4 regions of the Paenibacillus sp. FSL W8-0919 genome follow, and region 3 is predicted to be linked to each of the others. Evidence: a T-box and tRNA genes for the amino acid it is inferred to sense, from the RefSeq annotation. Region 3 holds a T-box; the other regions hold tRNA genes.
What was found. A T-box is a leader RNA that pairs with one kind of tRNA and senses whether it is charged. The one in region 3 lies ahead of leuS (leucine--tRNA ligase), so its partner is inferred to be a tRNA-Leu.
Positions count from the first base shown of each region.

Region 1 (4,498 bases), 3.0 Mb from region 3:
AGGATGCGATCATCCGTTTACCCTTTCAGCCGCTGCAAACTCAAGCTGCGGAGTCTTCAACCGGATTTGGAGCGTCATCGAATCAAGACACTTCCTTGGCTGGAGACTCGGATGGGAGGATGAGCGGGTCGGGGCAACAAGGTGCCGATGGCGGAAGCGCTTCGGGAAGGGGGCAGCATACGGCTGCGAACGGAGCAGGAGGAAATCGTAACTCATGATGGGAGGCGAACTGAGATATGCGCAAACATCAAGGGCTGACCATTCTGATCATGTGCTGCTGTCTCGGCCTACTGAGCGGCTGCTGGGATGTGGTAGAGCTGAATAAGCGTGCAATTGTCTCCGGTATCGGCGTGGATTGGAAGGAAGAGGAGAAGGAATATCTCGTTTCCTTCCAGACGGTCATCGCCGATGAAATTTCGGGGAAGGCCGGCAGAGGAGCAACGCCTACCTCCGTATATAAGGCATCAGGGAAAAGCGTGGTCGAAGCGATGCGCAATGCTTCCCGCAAAGTGCCCCGTATCATTTCGCTCGCCCATACCGGTCTGATCGTCATCTCGGATCGCGTGGCGAGAGAGGGCATTATCGATCTCTTCGATTATTTGGACAGAGACTCCGATATCCGGCTGAATGCCGAAGTATTGATTGCAACCCAGGGACAAACCGCAGAGGATGTCGTGTCTGCAATGACACCGATTGGAAAAATCACGGCTTTTGCACTCGAGCAGAAGATCGATTTAACGTCGGGACAGCTTGGAGAGAATTTTCGGATCGAGGTGGATGATGTCATCCGTGGATTGCTTACCCCGGGAGGCGGGCCTTTGGTGAACGGAGTGATGATCGAAGGCAGCGCCGAAAAGGCATCGAAGATGGAAACCTTAAAAAACGCGAAGGTAGAAGGATTGGCGGTCATCTCCCAAATGGCTGTATTTAAAGGGGATCGTCTTGTGAGCTGGTTAAACGCGGACGAATCCCGCGGCACCGTTTGGATCCGGAATAAAATGAAAATCACGCCGATCCATTTGAAGTTACTTGATCAAGGTGGAGAAATATCGCTTGAAGTTATGCGGTCCAAAACAAGGCTGCTCGCTGACTTAGAAGATCCTGCGAATCCGATTATTCACATTCACGTGGAGCCTAATTTCTCGATCCGTGAAGTGAACAGCGCGATTGACCTGCGAAATCCGGCAACGATGAAGCTCCTGGAGGACGCAGCCTCGAAAGAGGTTATTCGTATTATGGAGCTAGCCGTTCGTAAGAGCAAGGAAGTGAATAGCGATATTCTGGGATTTGGTCAGGCTGTGGAACGGTCCGATCCGTCCGCTTGGCGAAAGATGAAGAATCGCTGGGATCAGCTCTTTCCACGGGTGCAAGTGAAATACCATGTGAAACCGGTGATACGAAATTCTCAAATGAGGGATCGTTCCGTTCTATACAAGATCCACAACCAATGAAGGAGGAGAGTCAAATGGAAAAGGTGAAAATCAGCCCATTTCAATTCTTCTCGATATTGGTTCTGTTTCAGTTCGGCACGACGCTCGTCGTAAATTTGGGACTTGAGGCAGGCCGGGATGCATGGATAGCCGTGCTCATCGGAACGGTGATCGGCATGCTGATCTTCTCCTTGAATGCGTATTTGTACACGGCATTTCCCGATAAACTGCCAGTGGAGTATTATCGATTATTGCTCGGGAAATATGTCGGCAGCCTTGTAGGACTAGTCTATGCCGTCCTTTATATGTTCACAGCGGCTCGAGATCTCGTAGACGGGGGACTGCTGGTCATGGCGTCCGCCGCGTTGAGGGAAACGCCGCTTCTGATCGTGAATCTGCTCATGATCATGGCGGTGGCCTATGTGCTGCATCAAGGCTTGGAGGTGCTGGCACGGACGGCTACCATCTTTTTGGCGATTATGTTTATGATCGGGGTGTTCAGCGGGATCGTGATTCTATTTTCCGGGATCATTGACCTTCAGCTCCTGCTACCTGTCATGGGTGAAGGATTCCAGCCGATTCTAGAATCGGTGCTAAAGAAAAACATTCATTTTCCGTTTGGCGAGCTTATCTGTGCGACGGCCATCTTTCCGGCTGTTAACCATACCAAAAATGGGGTGAAAGCAGGACTGCTGGCGATATTGGTTACCGGCGTCATCCTGGCTCACGTGTCGTTGATCACGATTTCAGTACTGGGAGCGGATATTACCGAACGGGCGGTATTTCCGCTTTTGACCATGATGGGGAAGGTAGAGATTTCGGAATTTATCGAGCGGACGCAAATTCTGATCGTGATGGTTCTGATCATCGGCGTGTTCTTTAAAATCAGCCTATATTATTATGCAGCATTGATCAGTTCCTCCATATTGTTCAAAATCCCGTATCGTAAATTAATTTATCCCTATGCACTGGTCATACTCGGCCTCTCCATTATCCTTGCCCGCTCTTACAGCGAGCATCTAATGAAAGGGGGAGCCTACCTGTATACGGTGTTCCCGTTCTATTCCATCGGTTTACCGCTCCTGCTCGTGATCATATGTCTGATCCGCAAAGCCATCCTCGGAAGGCGTTCCGGTTCTGCACCCGGCCCGGGTTCGGGACCCGCTTCCGGTTCCTGAATCCGATTCCCCAGACGCTCTAGGGGGGCTCGTTTCATGCTTCCTCTTGCGGAAGCTGCGATAAAGATCCGGAATAACCAGCAGAGCTAGCAAGAGGATCACGGTGATTCTCTCAACGGGAGAGAAGAGCGTGAAACGCCAGTTAATGATAAAGTTGTACCACGGAAAGCCGAAGAGGATGTCCGTAAGGATCGTTATGGTCAAGCATAATACGGTGGTTAATAACATGATCGAATATTTTTTCAGGAGCATGCAACTCACCTCGCCTTTCGTCTTAGGGGGTCAATCGGATTGGCGCCTCTTATAACCCCGTCCTGTTATAGTATGGAGGGGAGGGAGGTTAAAAATACCGAAGCGGGAGAGCGGGTCATGCGGTACGCCATCATGATGCATACCATGCTTTCGACATTTTTTTTAAAAAATGCTTGCTTTTTAACTTTATTCGTTATATACTCTTAATTACGGTGATCACAACGAGTTGATAACCCAAACACATGCGGTCGTGGCGGAATTGGCAGACGCGCACGGTTCAGGTCCGTGTGGGCTAACCCCCGTGGAGGTTCGAGTCCTCTCGACCGCATCTAATGTAACAGCGAATAAGCTCTTGAATTTGTCCTTGCGGCAATTCAAGAGCTTTTTTGTATATCTGAGTTTTCCGCAGCTCGTATCATCGGTTGAAAGCGTGACGAGGGTTGTACGAAAATAAGAAACAGCTCCCTTCGGAGCTGTTCTCATGCGCTGAGTATCCCACAATTCAATAAGTGGGGGTTGCATCTGCATTAAGTTTGTCTGCCGGCACCGTGCACTTAAGCACCTTGATAGGGATACGTTTCATCCATTACTGTCTTTGGAATGCTACCTTTAGGCCCAGTCCAATGTAGATTGCTCCAACGAATTTGCCGCTCCACTGGCTTAGGCGCCTGATCCATGGCGTCCGTTTAACCACTCTTCCAAGCGTGGAGACACTTAATACAATCGTGGTTGTATACAATATGCTTAGAATCACAAAAATCAATCCCAGGACTAAGAACTGCCCGACCGCTTCACCGCGTTCGTGATGAATAAATTGAGGCAGGAATGCCAGAAAGAAGAGGGCCGTCTTCGGATTAAGAAGCTCAGCAACAGTTGCCGAGACGTAGGATTTCAGGGAGCCTGCCGATTCAACCTGGGGCATTTGCGGTTCGGAGGGCTTGCTTAGGATTGCGCGAATCCCTAGGTATAGCAAGTAGGCTGCGCCTGCAAATTTAACAACATTGAAGGCAAGTGCCGAAGTCATCAATATTGCGGATAGACCTACCGTTGCAAATAAGGTATGAAGGAAATCCCCGGTAGCGATACCGAGCCCAGCCATAATGCCTCCTCTTCGCCCGTTCTGAACGGTACGGGTAATGGTGAGGAGAACGGCGGGTCCTGGAATCAAAAATAGACCAAGAACAACGATGATGTACGTCATAAGAGTCGGAAAATCGAGCATTTGCATTCCCCCTTTATGGTCCTAAAGCGATGGGTCTGTCGTTACTCAAACCATCCTGTCCCTATATTAGAGTCAGATGATTCAAATGGCAAGCAGGTGAATCGATACTTATGCTGCTCTAGAACCTGCCGGATAAGCGTTTTTTCCTGTTCCGTTTTATGGGGTGTTGCCATTATACTTATAGTAATTGAATGGTCTTGGAGCTGGCGTTATGTTATCGCCGTTCCATCATGGATAGATTGACAGCAGGGGGAATTTGACCGGGAAGGGGGAGTGGTCGAAATGGCAAACGTACGAAACCGGTTCGGCACATGGTTGCTGCTGGTCGTCTTGCTGTCCGTGACAGCCGGTTGTGAGGCGCCCGATTCCGGGAGCAGCGTTGTCGCTCCTGCTCCCGTATCGCTTACGCAGAACCA
Region 1 covers NZ_JBBOPV010000001.1:3,028,977-3,033,474, forward strand. Annotated here, with positions in the region: gene NST44_RS13400 (spore germination protein) at 1-218, shown strand, start outside; gene NST44_RS13405 (Ger(x)C family spore germination protein) at 237-1,451, shown strand; gene NST44_RS13410 (GerAB/ArcD/ProY family transporter) at 1,466-2,608, shown strand; tRNA gene NST44_RS13415 (tRNA-Leu) at 3,105-3,188, shown strand; gene NST44_RS13420 (LysE family translocator) at 3,447-4,082, opposite strand; gene NST44_RS13425 (WD40/YVTN/BNR-like repeat-containing protein) at 4,365-4,498, shown strand, end outside.
Region 1: it encodes a tRNA-Leu, which carries the amino acid that the T-box ahead of leuS (leucine--tRNA ligase) is inferred to sense. The anticodon was not compared.

Region 2 (4,498 bases), 160 kb from region 3:
CTACTGGCTCGGACTGTCCAAGCCGCATTACGGCATCCACGGGACGAACGATCCCTCATCCATCGGCAGATCGGTTTCCCACGGCTGTGTGCGTATGTATAACAAGGATGTGCTTGAGCTCGCTTCCCTCGTGCCTGTCCATACCCGTGTCACCATTCGAAAATAGCTTACGAATAACAAGCGGCAATCCTCCGATGATTTCAAATCCCGCCAAATGGGTTAAATACAACTGTTAAACGGTACTTTACCTTAACTATTATTCGCCGTTATGGAGGGATTGCCATGATGCAGAGCAAATATTTTCGTACATGCCTCGGTATAATCGCCCTGCTCTTGATCATTTACTTGGGCTCCAAAGTCAGCTTCCTGTTCCGCCCGATCGTTTCCATGTTCAATATGCTGATCTTTCCGGTGGCAATCGCCGGCTTCTTCTACTACCTGCTTAGGCCGATTGTGGACTACCTGGAACGGCGCAAAATCAAACGATCGATCGGCGTGCTCATGCTGTACTTCGTATTCGCCGGCCTGATGGCCATCTTCGGCATCGTCGTATGGCCGACATTGCGGGAGCAGATCGAGAATTTCATCAGCCATATGCCGTTTCTGGTCGAGGACATGCAGGATCAGCTTGACCAGCTGCAGCAGGCGCCGTACTGGTCCCGCTTTATCCCGACCGAATCGGAGCTCGCGACATCCTTGACCGAATACATGAACCGAATCATTAATTGGGTCAGCAATTCTGTCAATCATCTGGTTACCGTTGTGTCCAGCGTGCTTGTCATCATTGCAACGATCCCGATTATTCTGTATTACATGCTGAAGGAAGGCGGGAAGCTCCCCCCTAAACTGCTCAGCGTGCTGCCAAGACGCTACCGGCGCGACGGGCAGGAGGTTCTCGTCGAGATCGACGGCGCGCTCAGCAGCTTTATTATCGGTAAAGTGATTTTGAATCTTATTCTGAGCCTGCTCATGTATATCGGATTTTTGATCATCGGTCTTCCTTATTCGCTGCTCTTGACGGTCGTTTCGTTCTTCCTGAATTTCATTCCATACATCGGCGCGGTGCTTGCAAGCATCCCCGTCGTCATTATCGGGTTTATCGAATCGCCCTCCATTGCCATCTGGTCCCTTGTCGTCATTATTATTGCTCAACAGATTCAGGATAATATTTTGACGCCGGTGATCTATGGCAAGCAGCTCGATATCCATCCGCTGACAACCATTGTTCTTATACTCGTCGGCGGCGACTTCTTCGGCATCCTCGGCATTCTGCTCGCCATCCCAGCCTATATGATCATCAAGATCATTGTGGTGCGGATTTATGAAATGTTCTTGGCCGAGAAAGTGGATGAATTATAGAGCCCCGCGCACGCAAAAAAAGATGTCCTCAGGTCTTATTCCACTTAGGAAATCAGGGCCTGGGGGACATCTTTTCGTTTCATTTCGTAATCTGCGTACCGCTTACGCGTTGCCCCGGAGAGAGCGGACAACGAAGTGATGCTCGTCCTTGCGGAGCCGCTGTCCGCTTGTGAGCGTCACGGTTTCCTCGTCATGGGATGCGAGAACGGCCTTCGGATGGATCAGCCGGTTCCCTCTCCACACCATGACGCATGATCCGAAGTATACGGCATTATCGAATTGAATGGTATGATGCACCGAATACCCGATGGAATTCAACACCGGATAAGCTGTTTTGGGCATGATACGGTGAATGGCGCGAAACGGAATCGCGAGCTCGTCCGGTCCAAGGATCGCCTTCTCCTGCACCGGATCCCACCCCTTCAGAATGCCTTCCACCGTCGTTCTGCCCCCATCTAAACGCTCAATGACTACATGACGGCCAATCCAATGCTTCATGAAGGTCACCTCTTCATCTCTTACGGATTATTCATCCCCAATGTCCGTGGTGCTAGGAATGACCCAATCGACCGGGGCCATCCCGTGCTGGATTAAATATGCGTTTGAAGCTGAGAATGGACGGCTACCGAAAAAACCTTTACGTGCAGCAAAGGGGCTCGGATGGGCGCTCTCCAGAACGAGGTGCCGGCTTCGGTCGATAAACGCCCCTTTCTTCTGCGCATAGCTTCCCCAAAGAATGAAAACCGTTGGCTGCTCCCGTTCATTCAATTTCGAAATGACCGCGTCCGTGAACTGTTCCCAACCTAGCCCTTTATGGGAGTTGGGCTCTCCTTCCTTGACTGTGAGCACGGCGTTCAACAATAGAACGCCCTGCTTGGCCCAAGCGATCAGGGATCCATGATCCGGAATCGGGGCATCCAGATCGGCTGCCAGCTCTTTGTAAATGTTGCGCAGTGATGGGGGGATTGTAACTCCTGGCCGGACCGAAAAGCTAAGTCCTTGCGCCTGTCCCCGTCCGTGATATGGATCTTGTCCGAGAATGACCACTTTGGTGGACTGATATGGCGTCTCCTGAAGAGCACGAAAAATTTCATCCCTCGGCGGATAGACCGTATGCAGCCGATACTCCTCGTCGATCCGTTCAAGCAGTTCTTTGAAATACGGCTTGTCCGTCTCTTCCTGCAGGATCAGGTCCCAATCATTATTAAACAACCGCATGCTCCTACTCTCCCTACATCCCTGGGCTGGACTTCGAAATATGTGTATGGGTATCTTAAAAAATAAGCCGGCACCCTGCAGGGGGCCGACTTATTCTCATAAATACTCGGGCGTTGAGTCATAATGCCGAGGACGGGGGTCGAACCCGTACGGTAGTCACCTACCGCAGGATTTTAAGTCCTGTGCGTCTGCCAATTCCGCCACCCCGGCAAATATTGCTGCGCTGTCAAGCGATTTAACTTCGCTTAATGCCGAATCACCGCATGGGATTCATGCCGAACAACGGAAGTTTCATACATTATTCGTGCGAGTTTTTCGTCTCAGCGACAAAAATGATAATACCATGCCTAACCATATGATGTCAATATATGAACTCTATTATTTTACGCATCACCTGCTTTTCAACGATGTTTTCCTTATAATATGTCTGTTCCCCGTTTAAGCGACTCGATGCGTCTCTCCTGTGCCTCAATCCGCTGCCGCAGCTCGCGCAGCAGCCGGTTCACCAGAACGGCTGCCTCTTCACGCGTCATCGGGTCACCGGGACGGGCATCGTCGAAAAAGCCGTTCTCCACCGCTTCCCGCCAGCTCGCTTCAGCCCAAGGACTGACTTCACGAATCCCTCCAAACGAGCCTGCCGCGCCATTTCCAGTGTTCCCCTGGGAGGCGTACGCTTTCAGATCTGACAAGGTGCCGGCATAAACATTGAGGTCGACCTTTCCCGTTATGCCGTTAATCCGTCCGGAATCGGTGTATTGCCAGAAGGTCCACTTGTTCCAAGCGGGACGGTCATCCGGGACTCGGGTTTCACTGTACCTTGCAATCCACAGGTCATACCTGCCCAAAGACTCATCGAAATTGGCCGCAAACGCGTTGCCGGTATATAGAATGGGCTGCCTTCCTGTCAATCGTTCCACTTCTTCAAGGAAGGCAGCGGCAGCTTGATTGATGGCTGCGCGGCTGATCCCTGCCGGATTATTCTCATAATCAAGCACCGGCGGGAGATCGAACCAGGCTAGCGGGCCTGCTTTTTTCATCGTTTCCACAAAATGCTTCGCCTCCTGCCTTGCCGCCGCAGCGCTCGCCGCCCCTAGAAAATGATAGGCACCGACCAGCAAGCCCGCGGCCTTAGCTCCCTGCACATTTTCTGCAAATTTCGGGTCCTCCAGCGAGCTCCCTTGAGAGGCCTTGATGAAAACAAATGATATCCCAGCTTCCCGAACCTGCTTCCAATCAATGCTTCCCTGCCACCGGCTTACATCGATTCCTCGCGCATGCGAAACGCTTCTGGATTGCATCGGTCATCACTCCTTCTCTCCTATTACCATATGCTGAAGCACCGGATAGGGCGAGCACCATTCGGGATTTTTTGCCGCCGGGTTATGACGGGTGCCGGAATATTTTGAGCAGATTCTCCAAAGGATAAGGAGGAATTGCAGCCCGCTGCCAGATGCCAAGAATACATGCATAGAAAAGGAAACGGGACATCATGAACAGACAAGCCATTGCTTTACTTCTAACCTTGATCGCAGCATTCGGCGTTATTCACGGTCATGCCGATGCCAATCAAATGCCTTCCTCGGCCAAGAAGAGGGATTACTACGAGGAGCGCGGCGATATTGTATGGGAGGTGCCGACCAGCAATAAAGTAATCGCCCTTACCTTTGACGACGGCCCTGATAAGGAGCATACGGAACAAATTCTCAACCTGCTCAAGCAGTACGATGCCAGAGCGACATTTTTCGTGGTGGGCAGCCGCGTCGAGAAGCATCCCGAAATCGTTGCCCGTGCGCTGGATGAAGGTCATGAGATCGGCAACCATTCCTACTCCCATCCTCCGTTCTATAATATTGGGGCAGATGCCTTGAGGAAGGAATTGACCAAGACACAGGATGCCATTTATCAAGCGACGGGGATCCGC
Region 2 covers NZ_JBBOPV010000001.1:5,824,721-5,829,218, forward strand. Annotated here, with positions in the region: gene NST44_RS26455 (L,D-transpeptidase) at 1-166, shown strand, start outside; gene NST44_RS26460 (AI-2E family transporter) at 283-1,359, shown strand; gene NST44_RS26465 (hypothetical protein) at 1,462-1,857, opposite strand; gene NST44_RS26470 (uracil-DNA glycosylase) at 1,885-2,571, opposite strand; tRNA gene NST44_RS26475 (tRNA-Leu) at 2,702-2,787, opposite strand; gene NST44_RS26480 (glycoside hydrolase family 25 protein) at 2,994-3,875, opposite strand; gene NST44_RS26485 (polysaccharide deacetylase family protein) at 4,067-4,498, shown strand, end outside.
Region 2: it encodes a tRNA-Leu, which carries the amino acid that the T-box ahead of leuS (leucine--tRNA ligase) is inferred to sense. The anticodon was not compared.

Region 3 (4,498 bases):
CTGATTCTCGATTGCCTGGAGCGGACGGAGCGCGCCATGACCCAGGAGCATGCCTTCAAAGCGGGAGAGCTGTGCGTCAAGGCCCAAAACTTAGCCGTGCGGATCGGATAAATCCATTATAATAAAGGGAGACCCCGCCAAAATTCCCGGGGAATTGATTCATAACCTCGATAAGGGGGATTCCCACATGTCTTCGCGGTTGACGACTCCACCATCCTGGATGCCGGGCTTTGACCGGATGCTGCTGAGGGAACCGATTGAACTCGGCTGCTATAATGACCGGCCTTTATCCGGCGGGACTTTCCACTCCCACGCTTTTTACGAAATTTATTATTTTCATGAAGGACGCTGCACGTATCTGATCGGAGACTCCGTTTTTGCGCTGAAGCCCGGGGACCTGCTCCTGATGAACGGGTTGACGCTGCATTGCCCGAATGTGGAGCCGGGTTCGCGCTATGTCCGGAGCATTATCCATTTCGATCCCGCCTGGGTGTGCAGGGAGCTGCCCGAATCGGCAAGATCGGTCCTGCTGGATCCCTTCGAAACGCTGCGCAATCACCGGATGACGCTGACTGGGCAGAGGAGGGAAGAGTTTGAGCGGCTGCTGGAGGATATGAACCGGCTGCGGGGGGCGGAAGCTGCTTTCAAGCAGGAGCGATTGAAGCTTCGGCTTCAGGAAATGCTGTACGTCATTGCGGGCTGGTGTCAAAGCGAAGTGCAGCAGCAGGATTCGATCTCTGATAAGGAGCGCCATGTACAGCACGTCGTCTCGTTTGTGGAAGAGCATTACATGGAGGATTTGACGCTGGACCGAATTGCCAGGGACATGCATCTTACGAAGCATTACTTGTCCTCTTTGTTCAAGGAGGTCACCGGAACGACCGTATTCAAATATGTATACCACCGAAGAATTAACCAGGCCAAAATCCTGCTGAGACTGCACCCCCATATGAGCATTACGGACGTCAGCCGGGCGGCCGGCTTCAAGCATTTGGCCCATTTCAGCCGGATGTTCAAGACGATGGTCGGAACGGCGCCGGAGCATTACCGCAAGTCCCAGGGCGAACTCCGTTGACTTGGCGCGGCTTTTTGGGTATAATAGCCACATTAAAATGGAAATCATAGTAATGCAATGAAGGGGACTAGTAGTTCCGTATGCGATCATGCAGAGAGCCGGTGCATTTGGTGGAAGCCGGTTGACGCAAGGGATGAACTCGCCTCTGAGCAGCGGCGCGAACCCGGCTTTCGGATCTTAAGAATGCTTATTTATCCGTCGGTCGATGAAACGTCGCCGTCTCATCCGCGATAAGGATGCAAAGGGAGTGAAAGGCAAAGCATGCCTTGCACTAACTAGGGTGGTACCACGGGAATCAAACCTCTCGTCCCTAGCGTCAGCGCTATGGATGATGAGGTTTTTTTTGTTTTCAGGACAGCGGCATTAACAGCCTTGTCCGTTCGACAGTGAAGGAGGAGCTATGTAGTATGACGGATCAACAATCAGCCGGCCACGGCTATAAGCCGCAGGTCATTGAACCGAAATGGCAGAAGTATTGGGAAGAGAACAAAACCTTTAAAACCGAGGACAACTCGTCCAAACCGAAATTTTATGCACTCGACATGTTCCCGTATCCTTCCGGAGCGGGTCTTCACGTCGGGCACCCGGAGGGCTACACGGCCACCGACATCATTTCCCGCTATAAGCGGATGCGTGGGTACAACGTGCTTCATCCGATGGGCTGGGACGCGTTTGGCCTTCCGGCAGAGCAATATGCGATGGATACAGGCAAGCATCCACGCGAATTCACCATCCAGAACATCAATAACTTCCGCCGCCAGATCAAGTCGCTCGGATTTTCTTACGATTGGGACCGGGAGATCAGTACGACGGATCCGGACTATTATAAATGGACGCAATGGATCTTCATCCAGCTGTACAAACGGGGCCTTGCTTATGTAGCCGAGGTGCCGGTGAACTGGTGCGAAGCGCTGGGTACGGTTCTTGCGAACGAGGAAGTCATTGACGGCAAGAGCGAGCGCGGCGGCCACCCGGTCGTCCGCAAGCCGATGCGGCAGTGGATTCTGAAAATTACCGAGTATGCGGACCGGCTGCTTGAGGATCTGGATGAGCTGGATTGGAGCGAAAGCCTGAAGGACATGCAGCGCAACTGGATCGGCAAATCGGTCGGCGCCGAGGTGCGGTTTGATATCGATGGGCATGACGCCAAGCTGGAAGTGTTCACGACCCGTCCGGACACCCTCTTCGGCGCAAGCTACTGCGTGCTGGCACCGGAGCATGAGCTGGTGGACAAAATTACGACCCCAGAGCAGCGGGAAGCGGTGAAGGCTTATCAGGATCAGGCAGCCCGCAAGAGCGACCTGGAGCGTACGGATCTGGCAAAAGACAAGACCGGGGTCTTTACCGGGGCTTATGCCATCAACCCTGCCAGCGGCGCCAAGCTGCCGATCTGGATCGCCGATTACGTCCTCGCCGGCTACGGAACCGGCGCGATCATGGCCGTTCCGGGCCACGATACCCGCGACTGGGAGTTTGCGAAGCAATTCGGGCTTCCGATCATTGAAGTGGTGAAGGGCGGCAACGTGGAGGAAGAAGCTTACACCGGAAGCGGCGAGCACGTCAATTCCGGCTTCCTCAACGGAATGGACAATGAGGCTGCTATTCAGGCCATGAACGAGTGGCTTGAGAAAGAAGGCAAGGGTAAGAAGAAGGTCACGTACCGGCTGCGCGACTGGCTGTTCAGCCGTCAGCGCTACTGGGGCGAGCCGATCCCGATTCTCCACCTGGAGGACGGAACGATGAAGACCGTTCCGGAAGACCAGCTGCCGCTGCTGCTGCCGGACGTGGATCAGATCAGACCGTCCGGCACCGGCGAATCTCCGCTGGCGAATGTGACGGAATGGGTGGAGACGGTTGATCCGGAGACGGGCATGAAAGCCCGCCGCGAGACCAACACGATGCCACAATGGGCAGGCAGCTGCTGGTACTATCTCCGTTACATCGATCCGCATAACCCGGATGAGCTGTGCTCGAAGGAGAAGCAGAAGGAATGGCTCCCGGTAGACCTGTATATCGGCGGCGTCGAGCATGCGGTGCTTCACCTGCTGTACGCAAGATTCTGGCATAAGGTGCTCTATGATCTCGGAGTCGTCGATACGAAGGAGCCGTTCCAGAAGCTCGTGAACCAAGGCATGATTCTCGGCAACAATAATGAGAAAATGAGCAAATCCCGCGGCAATGTCATCAACCCTGATGATATCGTGAACGAATATGGAGCCGATACGCTTCGGGTATACGAGATGTTCATGGGGCCGCTGGAAGCGACCAAGCCATGGAACACGAACGGTGTTGAAGGCACGCATCGTTTCCTCTCCCGCGTATGGCGTCTGTTCATTGGCGATGACGGCCAACTGAATCCAAAAATCGTGGACGGGGAAGGTTCCGACGAATGGAAACGGATCCTGCACAAAACGATTAAGAAGGTTACCGAGGATATCGAGCATATGCGCTTCAACACCGCAATCAGCCAGTTGATGATCTTCATCAACGAGGGCTACAAGGCGGATGAGCTCCCGCGGAAGGCGATGGAGAATTTCGTTCAAATGCTGTCCCCGCTCGCGCCTCATCTGGCTGAAGAGCTGTGGAGCCGTCTGGGACACACCGAGAGCATCACGTATGTTCCTTGGCCGGAATACGATGAGGCTTGGACCGTAGAAGCCGAGGTGGAAATCGTCGTCCAGGTGAACGGAAAAATCGTGGACCGCACCAAAATTGCTAAAGACTTCGATCAAGAAGCCATGCAGCAGCATAGCCTCTCCCTTCCAAATGTCAAGCAGGCGCTGGAAGGCAAGAGCATTCGCAAAGTCATTGCCGTTCCGGGAAAACTGGTCAATATCGTGGCCGGTTAACCGAGAAGCCGAATGCGGCGTCCAGTTTTGCCAGATCCTCCTCATACTTGTCGTGTGTGGTTTCGATCAATTGGTAGAACAAGCCGTTCAGGTGCGAGTTCAGTAAAATGAGCGCCTGAGCGGTGATGCCGCCGGGTACCGCGACCCTTTCCTGAAGCTGTTCGGGGGAGAAGCCCTCCTCCGTTAGCAGCTTCCCTGTGCCGACCAGCATTTCGCCGGCCAGGGCATTGAGCGTGCCGCGGTCGATCCCTGTCATTTCGACGGCAGCGTCAATCCATTTTTCCAAGAACAAACTTAAAAAAGCAGGCCCGCAGCTGGAGAAATCGGAAGTGATTCGCGTGTGCGATTCCAGAATCTCAACGGGCCTGCTGATATAAGACAGGAGGCTTTGAATAAGCTGCCTGTCTTCTTCTTTTATTCGGGAACCATACATACATAACGAAGCTCCGCCTCCGGTGATATTGGTAATGCTGGGTATGATTTTTGCCACCTTGCACGGCAGCGCCGATTCCAGGTGAATCAGCTGGACAGGGCTTGTAATCGATACCGCAATTTGGTGCTCCGAAAGCCGGTC
Region 3 covers NZ_JBBOPV010000001.1:5,983,303-5,987,800, reverse strand. Annotated here, with positions in the region: gene NST44_RS27200 (Gfo/Idh/MocA family protein) at 1-111, shown strand, start outside; gene NST44_RS27195 (AraC family transcriptional regulator) at 188-1,075, shown strand; T-box leader at 1,124-1,390, shown strand; gene leuS (leucine--tRNA ligase) at 1,483-3,924, shown strand; gene comER (late competence protein ComER) at 3,905-4,498, opposite strand, start outside.

Region 4 (4,498 bases), 2.9 Mb from region 3:
GCAACATCCTTACACCGTGCTTCAGAAGGGGCACATGGTAAGGTGAACCGATGGCTCCACTCCCAATGTCAGGTATAATGACGAATTCCCGTGTAATTACATGACGGATAAGTGACGGGTGGAGCGTTTGTACTTGCCGTACAAGGGTTGAATATGTTACTTTTACGACAAAGGAATGGGTGGGAGGTCATTGTGGATGGATTGGTTAAAGGAGCGGATTGTTAAAGAGGGGGTCGTGCTGTCGGATCAGGTGCTGATCTTGGACGCCCTGCTGACGCATCAAGTGGACCCGGCTCTTATTATGGATATGGGCAGGGAATTTGCTAGGCGTTTTCGGGATCAAGGCGTGACGAAGGTGATTACGCTGGAATCCTCCGGCATATCGGTCGCGTTTGCGGCTGCGCTGGAGCTCGGGGTGCCGATGGTGTTCGCCCGGCGGAAAAAGACGCTGCTCGCCGATCCGGATGCTTTATGCGAACGGGTTCCGTCTTTTACAAAAGGGATTGTGACCGACATCATGGTGTCCAGGCAGTATATACGGGATAATGACAGAGTACTCTTCATTGACGATATTATTGCCAATGGCGATGCAGCCAGAGGCTTGATCAAAATTATCAGCCGGGCCGGCGCGGAGCTTGTTGGTCTTGGCGTCGTGATCGAGAAAAGCTTCCAGGCGGGTGCGCGGACACTCCGCGAGCAGAATGTTCGCGTGGAATCCCTGGTCACCATTTCTTCGCTGGAGGACGGACATATTCATTTCGACTAGCCGGGATGCAGGTGATCCCGATCGATCCTGCCGATGCAGTCGCATCCGCGCGCTGCCGATACCAACTGCCGCCCTAAGCGAAGCTTGGCGAACCTTGTTTTTTTAAGTGGGCAACCGCTTGTCGATTCGAATTTTCGGCCTAAAATCACAACAAATTCTTTTCGCCCCGGGCATTTTCGCTTATAATAAAGAGGTATAGGCAAGAGAGAGGAGGCAGCAACATGGGGAAACAACCTGTAACCGAGCCGTTTATGATTGAGAAGCTGAATGAAGCGAAGGTACACTTTGAACGTGCTTTGGACTGTAAACATACGGAGTTCGATGATCTATATCCCTATATGATTGAACATCCTCAGTTTTTCTGGTACAAACGATATGTTGCCTGGTCCGAACTTCTGACGATTGCCGGTCTATGCGAAGAGCTTTCCTTCGAGTGGAAGGAGCAGTTTACGCCGCAGCAAGTGGAATATATCGAGAAGCGCGTCATGTCTTCGACGGTGCTGGATTTCTGGTACGAGAAGAATGACAGCATTGAGCCAGCGCAGCGTTAATGGGAATATAGAACATCTGAGGCTTCAGATGTTTATCCATATCGTACAGGAAGACCTAAATGGTTTCATTTAGGTCTTTTTGTTGCAGGAAATGCGCATCCTATTCTAAGGGAGGGAATGATCGACTATGATTAGCGATGAACGGCTGGACGAGCTTCGCTTGTCCGGCGACCTTGTTCGGGTTGTCCGGGACGGCCTCGAGAGCAATGATATTATCGGCTTCGTCGTGGCATGGGATCCCCAGCATGTCATTATCCGCCGGAGAAATCGGCGCGTTGTGAAGCTGGACCGGAATTACAGCTACCAGCTCAAGAGCGAGCCGCGGGTAAGCCCGATTGAACCATAGGGCAGAGGATAAGCAGATGATAAGCAGGCAATAGGCAGGGCATAAGGCATAGATCAGCCGAACGTCGGACATCTTAAGCTGGACGCATGATTATTCAGAAAAGGTGTGATTAGACGCTTGGACATGATCAATGACAAAGTAACAGCTTACAAGAATGAAATTCTCAATCTGAAGCAGAGCATGCCGGAGATGGCAGAGGCTTATCATCATTTCACGGGCGTGTGCTTCCGTGAGGGAGAGCTGGACGAGAAGACGAAGCAGCTGATTGCTCTTGGCATCGGTTTGTTCGCGAACAATGAGCTGTGCACGTTCTATCATATGGAGGAAGCTCGCTCGAAGGGGGCTACGGAGGCTGAAATTATGGAGGCCGTAGCGGTCGCTTCGGCTGCAAGCGCAGGACATGCCCTGTCGCAGGGTCTGACCCGGGTACAGCACCATCTGCAATAGCCTCTAAGGAAACAACCGTCTGTTCCGAATGGATTTCGGGGCAGACGGTTGTTGTTATGTTGTGGACACCGATGGGACCCGATTCATTAAGATCAAGCAAGGTCATCCGTGTAGTCCAGTGGTAATCCGCTCAGCGGACTGGGGCGGCCTCAGCGGGAGTTAGGACGCCTTCTTCCGCCTCCGAGGTGGGCAGATTGAGGTAGGCCCGCATGCGGTCCATCATCTCCTCGCGAAAGGAGGGCCATAGAATGTTGATCGATCCAATGTAGCCCCTGCACGCATAGCGCGCCTCGATTCCTTCCTTGCCCTGACCGATGTCGAACACCTTGATCGCCCGCTTCGCGAATTCCTGCTTCACTTCACGGAGAAGCACGGCCGCCCGCTTCGCTCCGTTGCCGACCACCTCCACATACAATTGCGGGGTCTTGAAGACACCGCTCTCCTGAATGATTCGGCAATCCCGCTCAAACACCTTATGAATGAACATCAGAAGCAGGTAGCTCTTAATCAACGCCCGCTCCTCTGAGGTAACAGCCGGTATGGCCATTAACTTCACCGCCTTTATATAGAAATTGGATATATTATACGAACTTATGTTCTTATTTTAACCGAACATCCATGGTTTAATCAAGTTTTAAAAAAAGTGTTGACTCCCTATTATTACCGTGATATTATATATCTTGTCGCCGCTGATAAGAGCTTGTCTCCGAATAGCGAAGAACATGATACGCGGTCGTGGCGGAATTGGCAGACGCGCACGGTTCAGGTCCGTGTGGGCTAACCCCCGTGGAGGTTCGAGTCCTCTCGACCGCATACCTTATTTACCATGAAGAAGCTCTTGAATTTCCCTTGTGGGAGTTCAAGAGCTTTTTTGTGTGCTTCCCAAAAAAGCCTTAAACTGGTTGCTGGGTTCCAGGAGGCGCCGGGCAAGCTGTTAGCATCATGATGCGTAAAAAAATGAACACAATTCCACCGGATTGATCTACAATGAGCATTAGGCCGGATAACAGGACAACTGGCGGCCATGAGCATCGGCCGATTATCAGCAGTCGATGCCGGTGGGGAACGAGGCCGACGATAGATTAAGCAAGAAGCGGAACTGCAAACGATTCCCGCAGATTCCCAAGATCATAGAGCTGAGGGTGAGACATTGTGAGAGGAAGATATGCATCATTAACGGTAGTATCAACGGCAACCAATTTTATTATGGAGCAAGGGGATGGAAGTACACGTACATATCGAACCTATATGAAACCGAGAGAGTCCGGGCAGCTGGAGCTGAGATTTTGGCATAGCAACTCGGTCGATTCTACTTGGGATGTTGGTTCGGTCGCAAAAGGGAGCATGCCTGGGGGAGCGTGGCGCATTGAAGCGGCTTATGCTGCCGATGGCGGCATGGGCCGAGATGGACAGGTTGTACCTGGAACCAGCGTACAAATTACTTTTGACGGGAAGTCCGGTAAGGAGGTGGCTCCCGGCGAGACGTTCTGGAGCGATCCGGTACAGCTCGAACTGCCCGATGGACATGATCTGGCGTTCACGTGGACGATTAGGACGCTCTCCCCGGGGAAATCGGTGCCGTACAATACGGAGGGGCTGCTCGTATCAGCTTATGAGGCTGAGGGAAACCTGACGGATGACGAGCTTGGAACAGCGTTCATGCCGGCAGAGAACCGTTTGGTCATGCCAGCATTTATAGGATACGCCCGACCGGTCAAGCAGCGGATGATCTTCCTGGGCGATTCCATTACCCAAGGCGTAAGAACGGCTAAAGACGGCTACGATTACTGGGTAGCCCGAATTGCGGATGGCCTATCGCCGGACTACAGCGTATGGAATCTGGGTTCCGGCTGGGCGAGAGCTTATGACGCTTCGGCAGATGGCCCGTGGCTCGCGAAGGCAGCGAAAGGGGACGTTGTTGCGATCGCGCTCGGCGTCAACGATATCGATATCGGAGCGAGAAGCTCCCGGGAACTGCTGGATGACTTGTCCGCGATTGTAAGACGCTTAAAGCAGAGGGAGGACGGGACGAAACCGCGGATTATCCTCTTCACTGTACCTCCGTTTCAATTTTACCGGAGACAGGGAAGAGGTATGGCGTACCGTCAATGAAGTGATTCGCACCCGTCCTCCGGAAGGCGTGGACGCCGTGTTCGATATCACGGAGATCCTGTCCTGCCCGGCTCCGGAGGAGCATCAGATCGAGCCGAAGTATATGAGCTCTTCCGATGATCCGCATCCGAACGGGCTTGCGGGTGCGGTGGTTGCCGAAGCTTTCCTGAAATGGTTTGAAGCGCAGCCGAAAGACCAAAACGCCCTCATGCAAGATTTATCCAAGTAAACAGCAGCAGGTATGCCTGATTCCGGAAGGTAGTTAACCGAGCAGTT
Region 4 covers NZ_JBBOPV010000001.1:3,111,064-3,115,561, forward strand. Annotated here, with positions in the region: gene NST44_RS13810 (xanthine phosphoribosyltransferase) at 197-766, shown strand; gene NST44_RS13815 (hypothetical protein) at 988-1,317, shown strand; gene NST44_RS13820 (hypothetical protein) at 1,445-1,663, shown strand; gene NST44_RS13825 (carboxymuconolactone decarboxylase family protein) at 1,787-2,110, shown strand; gene NST44_RS13830 (hypothetical protein) at 2,241-2,657, opposite strand; tRNA gene NST44_RS13835 (tRNA-Leu) at 2,840-2,923, shown strand; gene NST44_RS13840 (SGNH/GDSL hydrolase family protein) at 3,263-4,222, shown strand; gene NST44_RS13845 (hypothetical protein) at 4,224-4,451, shown strand.
Region 4: it encodes a tRNA-Leu, which carries the amino acid that the T-box ahead of leuS (leucine--tRNA ligase) is inferred to sense. The anticodon was not compared.